4 regions of the Ruminococcus sp. J1101004sp1_RTP21198st1_B9_RTP21198_201120 genome follow, and region 4 is predicted to be linked to each of the others. Evidence: predicted binding sites of a transcription regulator. Region 4 holds the regulator's gene; each other region holds the start of a gene.
What was found. The regulator HrcA, encoded in region 4, represses chaperone genes, less so after heat shock. The targets are predictions, from matches to a motif close to TGTTAGCACTCNNNNNNNNNGAGTGCTAACA.
Positions count from the first base shown of each region.

Region 1: a site for HrcA is predicted at 2,360-2,390, ahead of AB5618_RS07705 (Hsp20/alpha crystallin family protein). Genes of this name have one in related genera too.
Region 2: a site for HrcA is predicted at 2,566-2,596, ahead of htpG (molecular chaperone HtpG). Genes of this name have one in related genera too.
Region 3: a site for HrcA is predicted at 2,261-2,291, ahead of groES (co-chaperone GroES). Genes of this name have one in related genera too.

Region 1 covers NZ_JBCOMI010000009.1:44,056-49,856, reverse strand. The annotation lists gene AB5618_RS07720 (relaxase/mobilization nuclease domain-containing protein) at 1-200, opposite strand, end outside; gene AB5618_RS07715 (MobC family plasmid mobilization relaxosome protein) at 161-490, opposite strand; gene AB5618_RS07710 (Hsp20/alpha crystallin family protein) at 1,178-1,630, opposite strand; gene AB5618_RS07705 (Hsp20/alpha crystallin family protein) at 1,767-2,222, opposite strand; gene AB5618_RS07700 (S24 family peptidase) at 2,495-2,716, opposite strand; gene AB5618_RS07695 (hypothetical protein) at 2,675-2,947, shown strand; gene bsh (choloylglycine hydrolase) at 3,082-4,059, shown strand; gene AB5618_RS07685 (GTP pyrophosphokinase family protein) at 4,098-4,778, shown strand; gene cls (cardiolipin synthase) at 4,814-5,801, shown strand, end outside.
Region 2 covers NZ_JBCOMI010000015.1:22,821-28,621, reverse strand. The annotation lists gene AB5618_RS11625 (hypothetical protein) at 1-2,325, shown strand, start outside; gene htpG (molecular chaperone HtpG) at 2,669-4,735, shown strand; gene AB5618_RS11615 (sporulation initiation factor Spo0A C-terminal domain-containing protein) at 5,004-5,393, shown strand; gene AB5618_RS11610 (DUF5721 family protein) at 5,399-5,801, opposite strand, start outside.
Region 3 covers NZ_JBCOMI010000015.1:69,999-75,799, forward strand. The annotation lists gene groL (chaperonin GroEL) at 272-1,894, opposite strand; gene groES (co-chaperone GroES) at 1,939-2,223, opposite strand; gene codY (GTP-sensing pleiotropic transcriptional regulator CodY) at 2,651-3,436, opposite strand; gene AB5618_RS11855 (DUF6783 domain-containing protein) at 3,458-3,538, opposite strand; gene topA (type I DNA topoisomerase) at 3,789-5,801, opposite strand, start outside.
Region 4 covers NZ_JBCOMI010000019.1:41,186-46,986, forward strand. The annotation lists gene uvrB (excinuclease ABC subunit UvrB) at 1-804, opposite strand, end outside; gene AB5618_RS13670 (chromate transporter) at 1,055-1,630, shown strand; gene AB5618_RS13675 (chromate transporter) at 1,627-2,196, shown strand; gene AB5618_RS13680 (TIGR00730 family Rossman fold protein) at 2,288-2,830, shown strand; gene hrcA (heat-inducible transcriptional repressor HrcA) at 3,274-4,314, shown strand; gene grpE (nucleotide exchange factor GrpE) at 4,331-4,993, shown strand; gene dnaK (molecular chaperone DnaK) at 5,109-5,801, shown strand, end outside.

The DNA.
Region 1 (5,801 bases), on a different contig from region 4:
TGCCAGGCGAGGTTATCTCCCTTTTCCATGACATTATTTTTTCCCATTTCTGCTGTCATGGCAAATTCCAGATCCGCAGTTTCCGGAGAACAGCCAAACGAAGAGACGAGTTTTTGTTCATCCGTCTTATCTGGATTCGTGATATAGGCCACAGCCTTTTTCACTGTAGATTTGATTGGAAAGATCTTAATGTAAGCCATATCTTTTTCACCATTTCTTTCAGCTCTTCTATATCTTGCGGTGTGGCAGTACCTACGGTGTTTGCAACTTTGGCAAGCTGGTTGATGTTCACACCAATCTTGTGCATTTCCTGATACATTGCTTTCAAATAAGTGGTATCTGTATTGACAATCATGCCATCAATCGCCATCTTACGCAGATACACGCTCATGTTAGAGGTCTTGGATAGAATCATCCTCTTGCGGATCATCTTCTTTTCCTCCGGAGTAACCCAGAGCAGTATCTGTACATCTCTTTTTCTGTTTGCCATATAAAAATCTCCTTTATGTTTTCATAAAATCGAGCGAAGCGAAGATTCCAAAAGTGGGGAGGGTCCCGCTTTTGAGGCGAATGCCCGGCAGTGTATATACACTGCCTGTCCCTGCTATTCTTAGCTCTCAGATATTAAATACAAAAAATCAAAGAAATGTTTATCTTCAGAAAAAAATTATGATCCGTATGATGCCGAAGAATATGATAATGCAGATGATTTCGCAGAAGAATTTGGGGATGGAGATTACGATGAGGGGTATGACGATGCTTATGATTACTGGGAAGAAAGAGATTAGGTGAAAATGGAGAACGAACAGATAGTAATAGAATTAAAAGAACTTTTGTATATGGAATTCAGGCGATATTTATATCGAAGGAAAGCAAATGTAACCGCCCAGAGTATCTTGCTGGCGATCGGGTATAACATAAACAAGCTTCATCATAAGATTCAGGCAGGAAGGACAGGGCGGCATTTATTTCCACTCAAACAAACCGCCTGATTTTGACAGGTCAAAAGTAAATCCTGAAAACGAACCTTTTTCCAGAAAAGGTTTATTAAAGTTCGCCTTCTTGTAGAAACAGAATGAAAGGAGAGAATATTTCGCCTTAAAAACGGCAAAAAGATGCTGCCGCACCTATGATTTCCTAATCATTGATGCGACAGCCCGACTATAAGGAGATTTCCTTAACCTTCAATGGCAATATAACCATCTTTTTCTATTTTCTCAGGTGCTTTCTTTGGCACGGACAGTTTCAGAATACCATCTTCATATTTTGCATGAATGTCTTCTTCGCTTACTGCATCGCCTACATAAAAGCTTCGGCACATGCTGCCCGCATAGCGTTCACGCCTGATATAATTACCTTCTTTATCTTTTTCATCTTTATCCAGTCCCTTTGCAGCAGAAAGTACCAGATAACCATCTTTCAGCTGTACCTGAATCTCGTCTTTCTTAAATCCCGGAAGATCGACATCCAGTTCATAGCTACCGTTTGTTTCACGGATATCCGTTTTCATCATGTTCTGCGCATGTTTACCATAAAGCGGATTCTTCTTGCCCCAAAACTCATCGTTAAACGGGAAATTCATCCAATCATCATCAAATAAGTTTTCTCCAAAAATACTAGGCATTAACATAAGTCATCTCTCCTTTTCATGACAAACAAATCTATATTCAAGTCTTTCGACTGTTACTTACAATTATATTTAAAGGGTACTGCCCGAAATCTTCGGGCAACACCACGAGCTTTTTATCAATCAGATGTTATCATTATCATTCAATGGTTATATATTTCGGATCATTGGAAACTGGTTTTGCTTCTTTCTTCGGAACAAACAGTTTCAGGATACCATGTTTGTATTCACCTTTAATGTCTTCCTGAGTCACTTCTTCGCCTACATAAAAGCTTCGCTCGCAGGCTCCTGCGTAACGTTCACGTCTGATGTAGTGTCCCTTCTTATCTTCATCGTCTTCATCCAGACCTTTTGCTGCACTGACAGTTAAGTAACCATCTTTCAATGCAACTTTGACTTCATCTTTCTTGAAGCCAGGAACATCAACAATCAGTTCATAACCTTCCGGTTTTTCCTTAATATCTGTCTTCAGGAGATTCTGTGCTCTTCTTCCGTACAGCTTCTTTTCCGCTTTCTTCTCATCTTTGTCATCATAATAGAATGGTGTAAAGAAATCATCAAATAAGTTTTCTCCAAAAATACTAGGCATTAACATAAGTCATATCTCCTTTCAAAAGCTCCCTAGATCTTCACGATCCAGTCTGCTGTATTATCATTTCTAGTTCTTCGAACATCTGGAATACCTTTTCTTTTATCTCTCTTCCTTTGTTCTATCCGTAATATAACACGTATTATTAGCACTGTCAAGAGGTGAGTGCTAATTTTTGCGAAGATTTTGTGAATGTGTTTTGTGAACGCTATAAGCCATGCAAAATGGTGAAAAAAGACGCCCTGCAAGTTTACTGTTAATGCATCAGCCTTTTAAAATTAGCCAACTACTTTTCCAAAAGTTTTTAAGGTGGAGCCGGAAGTGACTTGGATAGGAGCATATTTTTTATTTAGAGAAATAAATTGGATACCGGAATCAGATTGATGATATTTCTTTACATAAGCATCACCATCGAGGAAAAAGACACCGATTTCTCCTTCTTCAAGAGTTTCTTGTTTATGAATCCAGATGATCTGTCCATCCAGATAGAGAGGCTCCATACTGTCACCACATATGATGTTGTTCCGAAAGAAGAAATTGCTGAATTTGAAGAGCTTATGCGCAAAACCATAGCTGACATTGTATCAGAAGCCAGTAGCGTTGTCTTTTGGGTGTATGTGCAGAAATATGTGAAGCACAAAACCCTAAACGAAATGCTGCAAGAATTGCCAGACGTAGGTCAATTCATCCTAGCTATGGATACCTGGTTTGAAAAACTGATGGAGAAATAATCTAGGAAAATAGTTTAAAGTTTACATGTTATGATCATGTATGAAGTTGGAACAAAATAAAAGATTGTGCTATACTATTGTTCAAGAAAAAAATTCATTGACATATTTCAATCTATTTAGGAGGATAAACGATCATGTGTACAGCAGCAACTTATAAAACAAAAGATTTTTACTTTGGACGAACCCTCGATTATGAATTCTCTTATGGTGATCAGATAGTAATTACACCACGTAATTATGCGTTTAATTTTCGCCATGTTGGCGATATGAAAAATCATTATGCAATTATTGGAATGGCTCATGTTGCAGAGGATTATCCTTTGTATTATGATGCTATGAATGAAAAAGGAGTGGCAATGGCAGGACTGAATTTTGTCGGAAATGCTGTTTATGCCGCGATTAAGCCAGATGTGGAAAATATTGCACAGTTTGAATTTATTCCGTGGATTTTAAGTCAGTGTTCTTCTTTAGTTGAAGTTCGCGAGCTTCTTGAACGAATTAATATTGTTAATACTCCTTTCAGCGAGCAATTACCATTAGCACAATTACACTGGATCATTTCTGATGAGAATGAGTCAATTACGGTAGAATCTATGTCAGATGGTTTGCATATTTATGACAATCCAGTAGGAGTGCTTACGAATAATCCGCCATTTCCACAGCAGATGTTTCAACTAAATAATTATATGTATTTATCTCCTAAACAGCCCAGAAATACTTTCTGCGAAAATTTGGCTCTTGATGCATATAGTAGAGGTATGGGAGGATTAGGTCTTCCGGGAGATCTCTCATCTTCCTCACGCTTTGTACGTGTAGCTTTTACAAAGGTAAATGCAATTTCAGGTGAATCAGAGGAAGAAAGCGTTAGCCAATTCTTCCACATTCTCGGATCTGTGGATCAGCAACGAGGATGTTGCGAAGTAGCGGATGGAAAATATGAAATCACATTGTATACGTCGTGTTGTAATGTTACAAAAGGTATTTATTATTACAATACTTATGAAAACCACCAGATCAGTGCAGTAGATATGCATGTAGAAAATCTGGATAGTGATAAAATGATTTGTTATCCAGTAATTCAAGGAGAACGAATCAACTATCAAAATAAATAATGTTTTGAAATCAGGGATGAGGTAGAAAGGAAAGTTCCATGACAAAAGATGAAGTAAAAAAACTCAGGATGAACAGTCCGGAATCACTACAGTTTTTAAATAATGCTACAAAATTTTATAATTTAATGATGATGTATCGTTGTGCTATTCGGGAGATACAAACTAAACTTGAGGTTTTGGATGATGAATTTTCAGTTGAGAACAATCGAAATCCTATTTCTTTTATAAAAACAAGAATTAAGAAGCCCAATAGTATTTACGATAAAATGCAGAAGATGGGATATGAATTTACAACAGAAAATATACAGACATATCTCAATGATGTAGCAGGCGTTCGAATAGTTTGTGCGTTTATTGACGATATTTATATGATATCAGATTTGATTACCCAACAGGATGATATTAAAGTTATTGAAATAAAAGATTATATAAAAAATCCAAAATCGAATGGTTATCGAAGCTATCATATGATTGTTGAAATACCAGTATTTTTTGCTAAGGGTAAAACACCTATGCGTGTAGAATTACAGATTCGAACCAATGGTATGGATTTCTGGGCAACATTGGAACATCAACTTCGCTATAAAAAAGGAATTGAAGAAATGCCTGGCTATGATGAGATAAGTGAAGAATTACTTCATTCTGCAAGAGCTATCATTGAAGCAGATAATGAAATGCAGAGAATAAAAGACAAAATTGGTATGTTCCACGAAATTTAGGGAGAAAACTGAGCAAGTAGGAAGGTGTAATATATATGAAACAAGATACTTTAGAGGGCAAAGCAAAAACAAAAAATGGGATAAAACGGCTGTGTTTTTCCATAATCTGCATTCTTCTGGAAGTGATTTTTATTATTACTATCGTAACACGCTTGAATGAATATGCAGAAATCATAAATTTATTTACAAGGATTTTGAGTGGGATCTTGGTTTTGGGATTGTACGCATCAAATAAGACATCCTCTATGAAAATGCCTTGGATCATCTTAATTCTAATTTTCCCAATTATGGGTGTAGGCCTGTATTTGTTGATTGGTTTGAATGGTGGCACACATAAAATGCGTGAGCGATATGCAGAAATTGATAGCAAATTGTTACCAATGCTTCCAGACAGTCAGGAGTGTTTGAGCAAAATAAAAGAAACAATTCCGAAAGCAGGAAATATAGCAAGTTACATACAAAGAAATTCGCAGTATCCAATCTATCAGAATACGGATATTGTGTATTTTGATGAAGCAGTGAAAGGATTAGAGGCACAGCTTAAGGATTTGGAGAAAGCACAGAAGTTTATCTTTATGGAATATCATGCGATAGAAGACGCTGAAGCATGGCATAAGATTCAAGATGTTCTGGAAGAGCGAGTAAAAGCAGGTGTGGAAGTTAGAGTATTCTACGATGATATGGGTTCTATAGGCTTTATTAACACAGATTTTGTGAAAAAGATGGAGGCAATAGGAATTCATTGCCGTGTATTCAATCCGTTTATGCCAGGTTTAAATCTGTTTTTGAACAATCGTGATCATAGAAAAATAACAGTTATTGATGGAAAAGTCGGATTTACAGGTGGATATAATCTAGCAAACGAATATTTTAATTACACACACCCGTATGGACAGTGGAAAGATACAGGTATTCGTTTAGAAGGAGATGCTGTTCAGTCGCTTACGGTGACATTTTTGGAAATGTGGAATGCAGTAAGTGATAAGGCTGCTAATGATTCTGATTTTAGTAAATACCTTTTCC
Region 2 (5,801 bases), on a different contig from region 4:
TCTGAGCTTAGCGCCGATTATGAAAAGGTTACACCGGAAGGACTTACAGACGATTATGTAACGTTCAGCTGGTCAAGAAAAGTTGGAGATCAGCTCACTGAAGTAGGCACTGAGAAGACCTATAAGCTTGTTGATGAAGATCTTGGAAATAAGATCGAGCTGAAAATTACCGGAAAGACCGAAATGGGCATAACCGGAGAACTGAAAGTAAATACAATTGAAATTGTGGCTACACCGGAAGAGGCTCCGGAAGAGGCAACCGAGCTTCCAGAGGAAGGGCAGGAGGCTGCACCGGCAGAGGAAGCTCCTGTTCAGGAAAATGCAGCAGAGGATACACCTGCGGAAGGTTCCCAGACAGATGAGAACACACAGCCGGCTCAGGATGTAGCAGAAGATACACAAACCGAGGAAGTAATTGACATTGGTGCTGATGAACCAACTGATTCTTCCGCTGATGTTATGCAGCCGGCAGATGGACAGGACACAGAGAATTCTGCTGACAATTCCCAGTCTGAGATCACTACAGATGACAGTGTGATTAACATTGGAACAGAAGGCTATCTGGAAGTTCCTGAGAATGGACAGGCTGAGGATGCAAATCAGGGAGCTTCAGCTGAATCCCCTGCCCAGCAGGAACCTGTGTATACAGCAGAAATTGTTGCAGAAAATACTGCAGAAGATGGTACTGCAGTACTTGATTTTGGAACCGTAAATGCAGGCTTCACACAGGAAAATGCAAACTCTTCCATGACTAAGAATGTAACTGTTAAGAATACTGGCAACAGCACTCTTAATTTCAAAGAAATCAGTCCGGAACATTTTATGGTAAAGGATCTGGGTTCTCTTGCGGCTGGAGAATCAGTTGATGCATGGGTTATGCCAAGAGAAGGTACAGCTGTTGGAGAATACAGTGATACGATCACTTATGAAACAGAGGAAGGTGTAAAGGTTTCCTTTATTGCAAAGCTTACAGTAGCTGAGCAGAAGCAGGATGATACGAATACAGATCAGCAGCCAGCAGAGAAACCAGCTACACCGGAAACCACCCCGGAAGTGACACCAGAGGTAACTCCAGAAGTGACACCAGAAGTCACCCCAGAAGTGACACCAGAAGTCACCCCAGAGGTAACTCCAGAAGTGACACCAGAAGTCACCCCAGAGGTAACTCCGGAAGTAACACCAGAAGTCACCCCGGAAATGACTCCGGAGATTACTCCAGCTCCTTCATTTACTACCGACATTTCCGAAGTGAAATTCGACAGTAAAGAAGCTGGTTACAAAGAAGCACCGGCTGCAGTTACAATCAATGTATCCAATACTGGAAATGTGAAATTAACCGGTATTGCTGTAAGTGTAAGCGGAAACGAATTTACAGTAAGTGCTCCGTCTGCTTCAGAATTAGAGGCAAATGCAAACCAGTCTGTATCTTTTACTGTTGCACCGGCAGTTGGATTGGCAGCAGGAACCTATACACAGACTGTTTCCATTAAGACAGATCAGACAGATTACCTGAATATTCCAGTAAGCTTTACAGTAACAGAAGCTGCTGCCAAGCTTACAGCTGTAGGCAAAGTATCTGATATCAGTCTGGCAAACGGGGTTGAGAAGTCAGCAGCTGGACTGCAGCTTCCATCTACTGTTAAGATTACTACAAACAAGGGCGATATGAATGCCTCTGTAAAATGGGATGTAAAGGGCAGTGCATATAATCAGAACAGTACAGAAGCACAGAAGTTCTCTGTGAAAGGTACTGTTGCTCTTCCAGACGGTGTTACAAATCCGGATAACCTGAGCCTTGTAGTATCTGTTAATGTCACTGCAAGCCGTGGATCGATTGTATCTGATGCAGGGAATAACAGTATCACAGGAATCAGCTCCGATGGAAACTATACTACAGAGACCAAGATTACTTTCACTGCAGTTGGCGCAGGTATGGATATTGAAAATCCGATTAAGGGAGATGTAAGATATCAGCCGCTGAACTGGGAGGTCCTTGAGGCAAGAAGCTGGGACGGCGCACCATATTCTGCAACTTTCCGCATGGGCAAGAATGGAAATTATACTTTGACTGTCACATATAATCAGCAGCAGTTTGATGGAAGCAACTGGGTAAACACTGGAACACAGGATACCAAGCAGGTTAATTTCACTGTAAATGCTGCACCGAATCAGACTCTGACACCGGCTGCAGACAAAACAGATGCAAATCAGAAGAATGCAGTAAAGACCGGGGATAATACTCCAATCCTCCCATTTGTAATTATTCTGATCGTTGCGATTGTCTTAATTGCAGGAATTCTTGTTTACCGCAATAAGAAAAAATAATAGTGGATTCTCAAATAAACAGTAATTGTGAATGAGAGCAGAACGAATGAGGGAGACCAGAAATGGTCTCCCTTCTTTTAATAATAATTACTAGGTTACTGTTCACTCCGTGACCAGTAACACGCTTCGCGATGCACAGAAATCATGCATTCGCATGATTTCGCGCTGAGATTCTCGGGTTTTCTGTGAACTTTGTTCACAAAAAACACCTCGCGGAATGTTACCAGTGAACAGCAATATTACTAGCACTCAATTAAAATGAGTGCTAAATTTTCCTTGACTTTTAGTCAGTTTGGTATTACTATAGTTTGTATAATTAAGAAGACAAAGGAGAGTGAGCTGCATGGCTGAGAAGCATGGTAGTTTATCAATTAACAGTGAAAATATTTTTCCAATTATAAAGAAATGGTTATATTCTGATCACGACATTTTTGCAAGAGAGTTAATCTCCAATGGTTGTGATGCAATTACGAAGCTTAAGAAACTTGATGTTATGGGTGAATACACACTTCCGGATGATTACAAAGCTGAAGTACAAGTTATTGTGAATCCGGAAGAGAAGACTTTGAAGTTTATTGATACAGGTCTTGGTATGACGGCCGATGAAGTGGAAGAGTATATTACACAGATTGCTTTTTCAGGAGCTACTGAGTTTCTTTCCAAATATAAAGATAAGACCACGGATGATCAGATCATCGGTCATTTTGGACTTGGCTTTTATTCAGCATTTATGGTAGCAGATGAAGTTCATATTGATACTCTTTCTTATAAAGAGGGCGCTGCTCCAGTACATTGGACCTGTGATGGTGGTACAGAGTATGATATGCAGGAAGGCAATAAGACTACAGTTGGTACTGAAATTACTCTGTTTTTAAATGATGAGAGTACAGAATTTTCCAACGAATATCGTATGAGAGAGATTATTGAGAAATATTGTTCTTTCATGCCGGTAAATATCTATCTGTCTAAGGAAAATGCACCGCAGGAGTATGAGACCATTGATGAGGCTGAGCTTCGTGATGATGATGTAATTGTAGAGCGTATCCACGAGGAGGCCAAGACTGAGGAGAAAGAGAACGACAAAGGTGAGAAAGAAGTCGTAGAAGTATCTCCTGCGAAAGATAAAGTAAAAATCAACAAACGTCCGGTATCTTTAAGTGATCCGGAGCCATTGTGGATGAAACATCCAAACAGTTGTACAGATGAGGAATATAAAGAGTTTTACCGTAAAGTCTTTATGGATTATAAGGAGCCTTTGTTCTGGATTCATTTGAACATGGACTATCCGTTTAACCTGAAAGGTATTCTGTACTTCCCGAAGATCAATACAGAATATGATTCCATTGAAGGTACGATCAAACTGTACAATAACCAGGTATTTATCGCAGATAACATCAAGGAAGTAATTCCAGAATTTCTGCTTCTTCTGAAAGGTGTAATTGATTGTCCGGATCTTCCACTGAATGTATCCAGATCCGCACTGCAGAACGATGGCTTCGTGAAGAAGATTTCCGAGTATATTACAAAGAAAGTAGCGGACAAGCTTACCGGAATGTGTAAAACAGACCGTGAGTCCTACGAGAAATACTGGGATGATATCAGTCCATTTATCAAATATGGCTGCATTAAGGACAGTAAGTTCTCAGATAAGATGAATGATTATATCCTCTTCAAGAACATTGATGGCAAATATCTGACTCTGAAAGATTGCATCGAAGAGAACAGGAAACCAGAAGCTGAGACTAAGACAGAAGAGACTGTTGAATCCACAGAAGAGAAGAAAGAGGACGGCGCGAAAGACGAGAAAGAGCCTGAGAAGACTACTATCTTCTATGTAACAGATGAGGTTCAGCAGAGTCAGTATATTAACATGTTCCGTGAGGCAAAGAAGGATGCTGTTATTCTGAAACACAATATTGACAGCGCTTTTATTTCCCATCTGGAGCAGAAGGATCAGACTATCCAGTTTAAGAGAATTGATGCAGATCTTACAGAAGAACTGCGTGGAGCGGAAGCTGCTGACGAGGAAACTTCTAAGACTCTTACAGAAGTATTCAGAGGAGCATTGAAGAATGACAAACTGGAAGTGAAGGTTGAGAATCTGAAAAATGAAAAAGTTGCTGCTATGATGACCCTTTCTGAAGAAAGCCGCCGTATGCAGGATATGATGAAGATGTACAATATGTACGGCATGGATCCATCTATGTTTGGCGGTCAGGAAACTCTGGTTCTGAATGCGAAACATCCGCTGGTTCAGTTTGTAGCAGATAACAAGGATTCTGAGAAGACCCCGGTTATTTGCGAGGAACTGTATGATCTTGCCATGCTGAGCCATAAACAGCTTTCACCGGAAGAGATGACCAGATTTGTTCAGAGAAGCAATGAAATTCTGCTTATGCTGACAAAATAAGTTATGACAAAATGGGACAGACGTTTAAATGAGTATTGCATTTAGGACGCCTGTCCTTTTTATATGAAAAAATTGGAAAAGTTTATCCTGTTATTCTGTTTTTTCTATAGATTTTATCTCGAAATTCCTAAAAAATATTACAATTCTCTTAATTTTTGTCTCGAAATGCTAAAAAAGGCAAATTTAACTCGTATTATATGTAGAGGCAAATCAAGGGCTGACTGCAGATGCAGAATCAGAAGTATAACTTATTGTGGGAGGGACAAAAATGAGAGAGGTATACGGCACGATACGCAAACTTGGTGCGACATCGAAATATAAAGGATATTATTTTGTGGCGGAAGCCATACGCATGACAATGGAATTTCAGGAAAGACCAATGAAGATCACGAAAGATATTTATCCAAGGCTTGCAAAGAAATTTAAATCCAAGCCATCTAATATTGAGCATGATATTCGTACAATTGTAAATGTATGTTGGGAAAATCATCGGGAAAGATTGGAAGAGATTGCCGGATATCCTCTGGAATACAGACCTACCAACAGTGAATTTGTAGATATGATCGCCTTTTATCTGGGAGATGAAAAAGAAAGCAAGGTTCCAGACGTGGAATGCCAGAATAGTTCTATTGGAAAAATAATGGAGAACCTATTCTGACAGGATCAAACTTCTTCTACGGATAATCCGTTGCGATGAAAAAAATCCATCACATATTGCTCCCAAAGGTGGTCCAGTTCTTTACCGGGAAGAAAGGTTTTCATAGATGTGCCGGTAATACAAAGCAAGGTCTTATTCTTATATTGGAGATTCAGATACAGACCTGTTATCATTTCGGGAGAAATTGAAAATGCAGAATTCTGCAATAATGCAGCGGTCTTGTTCGGAGAAAACTGAAGCACGATTTTGAAAGAAAGAGGCGCTTTTTTTCCACGGATAACAGAATAACAAAATGGTTTTACTTCTTTCCAGAGAGAGAACGTACGGTGGCTGGAAGCTAAAAATTCCTGCTCGTCATTATCGAAAAAATCAGTTTGGAGTTTGCCGTCAATGGAAAAAACATTGCTG
Region 3 (5,801 bases), on a different contig from region 4:
CTCCGTTCACAGTAACGCGCTTCGCGATGCACAGAAATCATGCATTCGCATGATTTCGCGCCGCAATTCTCGGGTTTTCTGTGAACTTTGTTCACAAAAAACGCCTCGCGGAACGTTACCAGTGAACAGTAACAGTACACAGTTACTGTAAAAAATGACTTTTATTGAATGCAAAAGGGCCAGCGTCTTTGACACCGACCCTTATGAGTTCTGAATTATACTTTCAAAAATCCATTCATGGATTTTCCGTTCTGTTTTCCGCTGCCGGAAATTACATCATTCCCATACCCTGACCGCCAGCTGGCATTGCCGGAGTATCTTCTTTGATATTTGCAACAACAGACTCAGTTGTAAGCAGAGTAGAAGCAACACTTGTTGCGTTCTGAAGAGCACTTCTTGTAACCTTTGCAGGATCAAGGATTCCCTCGTCTACCATGTTTACATATTTCTCGTTCAGAGCATCAAAACCAACACCTGGCTCAGACTCTCTTACTTTGTTGATGATAACTGCACCTTCAAGACCTGCATTAGCAGCAATACGGAACAGCGGAGCTTCCAGTGCTTTCAAGATGATGTTTGCACCAGTCTTCTCATCTCCCTCAAGATCTGCCGCAAGTTTTGCAACCTCTTTGGAAGCGTGGATATATGCAGAACCGCCTCCTGCAATGATTCCTTCTTCAACAGCTGCTCTGGTAGCTGCAAGAGCATCTTCCATACGAAGTTTTGCTTCTTTCATCTCAGTCTCAGTAGCTGCACCAACACGAACCACTGCTACACCACCAGCAAGTTTTGCAAGTCTTTCCTGAAGCTTCTCTCTGTCGAAATCAGATTTTGTCTCCTCAATCTGAGCACGGATCTGGGCAACACGATTGGCAATTGCTTCTTTATCTCCCATACCATCGACAATAACAGTATTCTCTTTTGCAACTTTAACAGATTTTGCACGTCCTAACTGAGCCATTGTAGCATCTTTCAGTTCAAGACCAACCTCATCAGAAATTACAGTACCACCTGTGAGGATTGCAATATCCTGAAGCATTTCTTTTCTTCTGTCACCATAGCCAGGAGCTTTTACAGCTACTACCTGGAAGGTTCCTCTTAATTTGTTTACGATCAGAGTGGTAAGAGCCTCACCCTCAACATCCTCAGCAATGATAAGAAGTTTTGCTCCAGCCTGTACGATCTGCTCCAGCAGCGGAAGAACTTCCTGAATGTTGGAGATTTTCTTGTCTGTGATCAGAATATATGGATCCTCAAGGTTTGCTTCCATCTTCTCCATATCAGTGGACATGTATGCGGAAATATATCCACGGTCAAACTGCATACCTTCTACAAGGTCAAGCTCTGTGTGCATGGTCTTGGACTCTTCTACAGTAATAACACCGTCGTTGGAAACTTTTTCCATTGCATTTGCAACAAGCTCTCCGACTTCTTTATCTCCGGCGGAAATAGATGCAACGTTTGCGATCTGTTTCTTTCCGCTTACTTTCTGGCTCATGTTCTTGATTGCTTCTACAGCAGTATCTGTAGCTTTCTTCATACCGCGTCTCATAACGATCGGGTTAGCACCTGCTGCCAGGTTCTTCATTCCTTCGTGAACCATTGCCTGAGCAAGTACAGTAGCAGTTGTAGTACCGTCACCAGCTACATCGTTTGTCTTGGATGCAACTTCCTTAATCAGCTGAGCACCCATGTTCTCGAAAGCATCCTCAAGCTCGATCTCTTTTGCGATTGTAACACCATCGTTTGTGATAAGCGGAGCACCGAACTGTTTATCAAGTACTACGTTTCTTCCTTTCGGTCCAAGTGTTACTCTTACGGTATCAGCAAGTTTATTTACACCAGCCTCTAATGCTGTTCTGGCTTCTGCGCCATATTTAATCTCTTTTGCCATAATGAATCATCCTCCTGATTTCAAGTTATTTATAAGGTTATGTCTTATTTCACAATTGCAAGAATATCGCTCTGTTTTACAATGATATACTCTTCACCGTCAAGCTTAACCTCTGTTCCTGAATATTTGGAATAGATAACCTTGTCGCCTACAGTAACTTCCATTTTCACTTCTTTGCCGTCAACAACTCCGCCAGGTCCTACTGCGATTACTTCTGCCTGCTGTGGTTTCTCCTGTGCCTGTCCTGGAAGAACGATACCGGATTTTGTTGTCTCTTCTGCTTCTAACTGTTTTAATACAACTCTGTCGCCTAATGGAACTAATTTCATGATCTATGTCCTCCTTTAGAATTGCTTTTCTTTTCCTTGCTAGCACTCATTATTGCCGAGTGCTAATCACTGTCCATTATATTATTGAATTATCGTTATTTGTGCAACTCTTTTCATAGTTGCATTTTTAAGTATATTCTTTTTTATTCTCTTTTATGCTCTTTTTTTCTCTTGTTTTCTCACTTTAAAAATTTTCTGATTTTTTTTCTATTTCGAAGCTTCTGAAGACTGCCTGGTAAAGTTTTTTTGTGAAATCATGAATTCCAACGAAGTTTCCTGTTATACACAAAAAAGAACTGCCCTCCAGAGCGTGTTTGAAAAAGCGTTCCTGCAATCTGCAACTTCACAATTTGCAGAAGGCCTTTTTCAAACACGTTCGAAGGAAAACAGTTCTTCTATACACTTGTTTATTATTTATTGAATTCATTCAGGCCTTTTTATTTCTCTGGGCCTTGATCTCTTCTAATTCATCAAAGATCACTTCATTGAGAACCTTGATATAGGTTCCCTTCATACCGGATGACCGGGACTCAATAACGCCTGCGCTCTCGAACTTGCGGAGTGCATTTACGATTACTGATCTGGTAATACCTACTCTGTCTGCAATCTTGCTGGCAACAAGAATTCCCTCATCTCCGTCAAGCTCATCAAAAATGTGGATGATAGCTTCCAGTTCAGAGAAAGAAAGTGTGTTAAAAGCAGATTTCACAACCTGTTTCTTTCGGTCTTCCTCGGCATTCTCTTCATGTACAGCCCGCATCATCTCAAGACCTACAACTGTGGTGCCGTATTCACTGACAATAATATCCTCAATATCATATGGACGATCCTTGCGGTACATAAACACCGTTCCAAGACGTTCTCCTGCAATATCAATAGGATTGATGATTCCCTGATAGCTGCTGGAAACATGCTCAAAGCCAAGTGTCTGAAGATTCACGTTCTCTTTGGTAGATAATACCCCTAAAAAACGCTCATTCAGCAGAGGGTCAACATGACCGCCCACCTCATCAGCTATCAGCTCCTGGATTTCCTCAACTCCCGGGCAAAAGCTTACACCAAGCACCTTGCCTTTCTTGCTGAGAACCAGGATATTAGAACTTAAAGTATCCATCAGAACCTGGCAGATATCATTAAAAACCACCTTACTGGAACTGCTGTTATGGAGAAGTTTATTGATTTTTCTTGTTTTATCAAGTAACTGAACGCTCATTTTGTCCTCCCTTCGCTTTTGTTACATGAGAGCCTGTAAAAAAATCATTCCCGCAATCTGTATGCTCCACTTTGCAGGAGATTTTGCAGAAAGCCTTTTCAGTCATGCTCTGGCTTTACCTGTTATTCTAATTCTACACGTTTTTCAAACTATTTACAAGCTATTTTTTACTATTTTTCAATTTTGTTTAGCTTTTCTGAAAATATCACGTTTTTGAAACTATTCATCAAACAATGGAAGTAATAGAGCTTTTATTCAAAAAATCCCCTGCAAAACATAATACATCTGCCTTGCAGGGGATCTTTCCCGAAAACTTCTTAATTTGTTACTGTTCGCGAGCTTCACAGCAACCTTAATTTTCTTTTTCATCCTTCGGCCTGGTTTCTACATAGCCGCAGGTTTCCTGGCTGCACACCAGTTTATTTCCTTTTTCCACCATGTAGCTTCCGCACACCGGACATTTCTTATCCGATGGCTTCTGCCATGACATAAAGTCACATTCCGGATTATCTTCACAGCCGTAATACTTACGGCCTTTCTTCGTCTTCTTAAGCACCACTTCCTTACCACACTTCGGGCAGGCTACACCAATCTTTTCATAATAAGGCTTGGTATTGCGGCATTCCGGAAATCCCGGGCATGCAAGGAAACGTCCGTGAGGACCATATTTAATCACCATATGACGACCGCAGTTATCACAGATCACATCGGTCTCTTCATCATGGATGTCTACTTTCTCCAGCTCTTCCTGGGCAGCATCCACATCATGTTTCAAATCCGGATAGAAGTTCCGGACTACTGTCTTCCACTGTACAGTACCATTCTCCACACAGTCCAGAAGTCCCTCCATGGTAGCCGTGAAATTCACGTCCACAATGCTTGGGAACGCCTGCTTCATAATACTGTTTACCACCTCGCCCAGCTCTGTCACATAAAGGTTACGCTGCTCCTTGGAAACATAGCGGCGGCTGATAATGGTGGTGATGGTCGGCGCATAAGTACTCGGACGGCCGATTCCAAGCTCCTCCATGGTCTTTACCAGGGAAGCCTCTGTATAATGTGCCGGCGGCTGGGTAAAATGCTGTTCCGGCTTTAACTCTTTCAGTTTCAGCTTCATGCCTTTACTCAGGCTTTGGCTTAACACATTTCCCTTCTTCATATCCTCTTCCTGCATATATACCGAAAGGAAGCCGTCAAATGCCACCTTGGAAGCGGACACAGTGAACGTATAGTCTCCACCAGCCACTTTTACAGAGGTAGTCTCATACTTCGCAGGAGCCATACGGCTGGCCGCAAAACGCTTCCAGATCAGCTGATACAAACGGAACTGATCTCGTGTAAGGGATTCTTTTATCTGTACAGGTGTACGGCTGATATCAGTTGGGCGGATAGCCTCATGAGCATCCTGGATCTTCTGTCCCTTCTTCACTGTCTTGGCTGTTTCTGACACATATTCTTCTCCATACTGGCTGCTGATGTAGCTTCTTGCTGCCGCATCTGCCTCGTCAGAAATACGTACAGAATCAGTACGAAGGTATGTGATCACACCTACAGTACCGTTGCCCTTGATATCAACACCCTCATAAAGCTGCTGTGCCAGACGCATAGTCTTCTGGGTAGAAAAATTCAGTGTTTTGGATGCCTCCTGCTGCAGGGTACTGGTAGTAAAAGGAAGCGGAGCATTCTTGATTCTCTCGCCTTTTTTCACCTCAGAGATCTCAAATTCTTCGTTCTCAAGAACCTTAAGAATCTCATCCATCTCAGCTTTATTGTGGATATCCATCTTCTTGTCTGTTCCGTAAAATTTAGCCTCCAGAGGCTTTTTCTCGCCATCCACAAGGAATTCACCATTCAGGCTCCAGTATTCTTCCGGGATAAAAGAATTAATCTCCTCCTCCCTGTCACAGATGATGCGAAGTGCAACAGACTGCACACGGCCGGCACTTAAGCCTCTCTTTACTTTCGCCCAGAGAAGCGGACTGATGGTATAACCCACCATACGGTCCAGCATTCTTCTCGCCTGCTGTGCATCTACAAGATTCATATTCAGACCGCGTGCATGCTTCAGGGAATCCTTTACAGCAGTCTTTGTGATCTCATTGAAAGTGATTCGGTGCATTTTATCCGGATCTTCTTTCAGAGCCTGCATCAAGTGCCAGGAAATTGCTTCTCCTTCACGGTCAGGGTCAGTGGCAAGATAAATCTTATCAGCTTTTTTGGCTGCCTTGCGAAGTTTGGCAAGCAATTCCCCCTTACCACGGATGGTTATATATTTCGGCTCGAAATCATTCTCCACATCTATTCCAAACTGACTCTTGGGAAAATCACGGACATGTCCGTTAGATGCCTCTACCTCATAATTTGC
Region 4 (5,801 bases):
TTCTTTTAATTCCTCTTCAATGGCAATGGCCGCTTTCTGAATCTGCTCCGCTGGTACTACATAATGGGAAGCAGGGAAAATACCGATGTGCGCAAGCTGGCATTTGATCTCTCCGGTAAGCACATCAATCTCGGAGATACGGTCAATCTCATCTCCGAAAAACTCAACTCTGATAGCAGTATCTGAGCTGTTAGCAGGAAAAATCTCCAGAGTGTCACCACGGACGCGGAAGGTACTTCGGTGGAAGTCCATTTCATTTCGGGTGTACTGAATGTCGATCAGCTCCCGGATAACCTCATCACGATCCTTAGTCATGCCAGGACGCAGGGAAATCATCATGTCCTGAAATTCCTGAGGAGAACCCAATCCATAGATACAGGACACAGAAGAGATGATAATAACATCTTTTCGCTCTGACATGGCGGCAGTGGCAGAAAGACGGAGTTTGTCAATTTCATCATTGATCGCAGAGTCCTTGGCAATATAAGTGTCAGAAGAAGGCACATATGCTTCGGGCTGGTAATAATCGTAATAGGAGACAAAGTATTCCACTGCGTTCTCAGGGAAGAATTCCTTAAACTCACCGTACAGCTGTGCTGCCAGAGTTTTATTATGGGCCAGGATCAGAGTAGGCTTATTCAGCGCCTGAATAACGTTTGCCATAGTAAAAGTTTTACCAGAGCCGGTGACACCAAGCAGCGTCTCAAACTGATTTCCCTCTTTAAATCCCTTTACCAGTTTCTCAATAGCCTGTGGCTGGTCGCCGGTTGGTTTATACTCGGAATGTAATTCAAAATGATCCATATAAGTCCTTTCTTTTATAAAATCAAACACGCTTTAACTGTTTTCAGTATAGCATCCTTTTTTATAAAAGTACAGCAGAATCGAATATTTGTTCTACTCTCTGAAATGCCAGAAGCATTCCAAAACTTTAATTGACAGACATACCTATAGTGCGTTATCTTAAAAAAGAAAAGCGTTATTGTTCACGACCTGACCAGTAACACGCATCGCGATGTACAGAAATTATGCAAAATTATCAGGAGTGCCAGAAATGGAAGAAAAACAAAGAAATAAAAGATATGTGCTGCGGAAGCTTTTTTTTGCCTCTTTATATCTTAGTACGTTTACTTTTGGCGGCGGATATGTGATCGTTACTTTATTAAAGGAGAAATTTGTGGATCAATATCACTGGATCGATGAGGAAGAAATGCTGGATCTGGTGGCAATCGCACAGTCATCTCCAGGAGCGATTGCAGTAAACGGAGCAATTGTGGTGGGATACAAGCTTGGGGGAATACCGGGAATGCTGCTGTCTGTTCTGGGGGCTATTATTCCGCCAATGGTGATCCTGTCCCTGATTTCCTTGTTTTATGATGCATTCCGCTCTAATTATTACATAGCAGCTCTTTTGAAAGGCATGACTGCCGGCGTAGGTGCTGTGATCATTTCCGTGGTATACGACATGGGGAAAAACGTGGCGAAGTCAAAAGACTGGGTAAATGTGATTATTATGGTCATCAGTTTTTGTGCAAGCTATTTTCTGAAGGTGAACATTATTTATATAATACTTATTGTGGCTGTATTTGGATTTGCGCGTACATTTGTGAAGGAGGGATGGAAAAAATGATTTATCTTCAGCTCTTTTTCAGTTTCCTTCAGATCGGTGCATTAAGCTTTGGAGGCGGATATGCAGCAATGCCTCTTATACAGGAACAGGTAGTGACTATGCATGGCTGGATTTCCATGGAAACTTTTTCGGACCTTGTGACCATTGCAGAGATGACCCCTGGTCCTATTGCAGTAAATTCCGCAACCTTTGTAGGAACCAGGATTGCAGGTCCTGGGGGCGCAGTGGTGGCTACTCTTGGCTGTATTTTACCCTCCTGTATAATTGTAACCCTGCTGGCATATATTTACACGAAATATCGGAAAATGTCCCTTCTCCAGGGAACTCTTACATCCCTTCGTCCGGCGGTTGTGGCCATGATCGCCAAGGCAGGAGTTACCATTTTAGTATCATCTTTTTTTATAAATGGTGCAGTGGAACTGTTTCGGGAAAACATATGCATTCGAATGGTGGTATTCTTTACTGCCGCACTGGTGCTTTTGAGAAAATATAAAATGAATCCCATTCTGGTGATGGTTTTGTGCGGTGTGGCCAATATGGCGTTTTGCGCGGCTGTCGGAAGCTGACTGGAAAAGATATGCCAGCTGACTTTCGTATATGGTGCTGCCGCAGGTGGGCAGCACCTGTGTTTAGAAGAAAAATAAGGAGGACAACAGATTGAACATATGTGTATATGGTGCTTCAAGTGCGCTGCTTAAAAATATTTATTATGAAAAAACAGAAGAGCTTGGAAGAGCAATGGGAAAAAGAGGTCACGGTCTGGTGTTTGGCGGCGGAGCTACCGGAATGATGGGAGCAGCAGCCAGAGGCGTGGCAGCAGAAAATGGTTACATACTTGGAATTGCTCCCCGATTTTTTGACCAGCCTGGAGTTCTGTATGAGAAATGCACGGAATTTATTTTCACAGAGAATATGAGAGAGCGCAAAAAACTTCTGGAAGAAAAATCAGATGCTACGATCGTAGCACCTGGCGGAATTGGTACCTACGAGGAATTTTTTGAGATTTTTACCTTGAAAAGCCTGAAACGTATTGACCGCCCAATTGTGCTGTATAACATTGACGGATATTATGACAAGATGAAAGCATTGCTGGAGTACACAGCAGAAGAGAAATTCATGGATTTTTCCGTGCTGGATCTGGTAGTTTTTCTGGATGAGCCGGCGGCAGTTCTTGATTATCTGGAAAATTATAAAAAATAGAGGCTGCTATTCAGCAGGTACTGTTTTGCGAAACGTATAACTGTGAAGATACTGAACAGTTACAAAACGGACATGTCGCTTATGGGCGGTATTCCTATACAGGAAAGAAGATGTCAGGGGAAATTTTCTCAAGGCATCTTTTTCATTTATGCGGCAGCAAACATAAGACTGCGTTGGCAGATACCTGGTAGTATCTTTGTTACCCCCAAAGGTATTGCAGTAAGGAGAATTTAGCCGGAATGGTAAAGTATAGGGTAAAAATCATCAAAAAAGATGAAAAAAATTTGTAAAAAATATTGACAAAAGGAATACTGAGGTGTATCTTAAGAACATAGATGTTAGCACTCCTAAATAATGAGTGCTAACAAAAGGAATTCGAAGAAGCCAGACGGAAATCAGAATCAGGTTTGACCGTCTGCTTTTCAGGAAGGAGCAGATATTTCATGGATGAAGTATTAGATGAGCGCAAACGGAAAATACTGAAAGCAATCATCAAAACTTATATGGAAACAGGCGAGCCTGTAGGTTCCAGAACTATTTCCAAGTATCCGGATCTGAATGTCAGCTCTGCTACCATCCGAAATGAGATGTCCGACCTGACGGATATGGGCTACATCGTACAGCCCCACACCTCAGCCGGAAGAATTCCATCAGATAAAGGCTATCGCCTTTATGTAGATGAGCTTACCAGGGAGAAGGAAGCCGAGATCGCAGAAATCCGTGATCTGATGATTGAGAAATCAGATAAGATGGATAAGGTGCTCAAGCAGGTGGCGAAGGTTCTTGCCACGAATACCAATTATGCGGCTATGGTTGCGGTTCCCCAGTATAAGGGAAGCACCCTGAAGTTCATTCAGCTTTCACGAGTCAATGAGCGGCAGCTGATTGCCGTAGTTGTATGTGAGGGTAATGTCATTCGGAACCAGATCATTAATATTGATGAGGAGATGGATGACCAGACGATCCTGAAGCTGAATCTTCTTCTTAACACGAACCTGAACGGCGTACCCATCCAGGATATTAATCTGGGCATGATTGCCAGATTGAAAGAACAGGCGGGTAGCCACAGCGGTGTGGTTGCAGATGTGCTGGACGCAGTCGCAGCTACGATTCACGTGGACGAAGAAGATATGAAAGTATATACATCGGGAGCGACCAACATATTTAAGTATCCAGAGCTTGCAGATACATCCAGAGCCAGTGAGCTGATTTCCACTTTCGAGGATAAGCAGGAACTTGCGGATATGGTCCGTGAGGAAATGGGAGATCCGGAGAACACAGGAGTTCAGGTATACATCGGGGATGAAGTTCCGGTACGTACCATGAAAGACTGCAGTGTGGTCACAGCTACTTACGAGCTGGGAGATGGAATGCGTGGAACTATTGGAATTATCGGTCCCAAGCGAATGGATTACGAGAATGTAGTGGACAGCTTAAAGAAATTAAAAGTCCAGCTTGACGAAATGGTAAATAAGAAAACCTAGAAAGGCGGTTGAAAGCGTGTCAGAAGAAATGAATAAAGAAGCCGAAGTACAGGAAGAAGCAGTTGACATTCCGGTAACAGACGGAAGCGAAGAAGAGGCAGCAGATACAGCCCAGACAGCAGAAGAGGAGACTTCCGAAGAACCTGCACAGACAGAAGAAACTGAGCAGTCAGATCAGGAAGCAGAATCTCAGAAGGAACCGGAAACCAAGACAAAAACTTCTTTCTTCGGCAAGAAGAAAAAAGAGAAAGATAAATTTGAACAGCAGGTCGAGGAGCTTACAGACAGACTGAAGCGCAGCATGGCTGAATTCGATAACTACCGTAAAAGAACGGAGAAAGAGAAATCCAGCATGTACATCATCGGTGCCAGGGACATCGTTGAAAAAATGCTTCCGATCGTGGATAACTTCGAAAGAGGTCTTGCACAGGCACCGGAGGATGATCCATTTGCAGAAGGCATGAAGATGATCTATAAGCAGATGATGACAGCCTTTGATGAGATGGGTGTGAAGCCAATCGAAGCTGTAGGCAAGGAATTTGATCCGAATCTGCATAATGCAGTGATGCATGTGGAGGACGAATCCGTTGGCGAGAACATCGTCGTAGAGGAATTCCAGAAGGGATATACTTACAAGGATTTCGTTGTAAGACACAGTATGGTAAAAGTTGCTAATTGACAGAGAGCAGCTTGGAGAATCAAACTTCATCGACATTTTCTAAAAACAAAGTATAAATGTTACTGTTCGTGCAATGGACAGCAACCATGAATTTTTAAACAGGAGGAAAATTATCATGGGAAAAATCATTGGTATTGACTTAGGTACAACAAACAGCTGTGTAGCTGTTATGGAAGGTGGACAGCCAACCGTTATCGCAAATACAGAAGGATCCAGAACAACACCATCTGTTGTAGCATTCACAAAGACAGGTGAGCGTCTGGTAGGTGAGCCTGCAAAACGTCAGGCAGTAACAAACGCAGAGAAAACAATCTCTTCCATCAAGAGAGAGATGGGTACAGATTACCGTGTAACAATCGACGATAAGAAATATTCCCCACAGGAAATTTCTGCTATGATTCTTCAGAAACTGAAAAAAGACGCTGAAGGATACCTTGGAGAGTCTGTTACAGAAGCAGTTATCACTGTTCCGGCATATTTCAATGATGCTCAGCGTCAGGCAACCAAGGATGCTGGTAAGATTGCAGGTCTTGATGTAAAACGTATCATCAACGAGCCTACAGCAGCAGCTCTTGCATATGGTCTTGACAATGAGAAAGAGCAGAAGATCATGGTTTATGACCTTGGTGGTGGTACATTCGATGTTTCCATTATTGAGATTGGTGATGGCGTTATCGAAGTTCTGGCAACAGCTGGTAACAACCGTCTTGGTGGTGATGACTTTGACCAGAGAATTACAGACTATATGCTTTCTGAGTTCAAGAGAACAGAGGGCGTTGACTTAAGCAACGATAAGATGGCTCTTCAG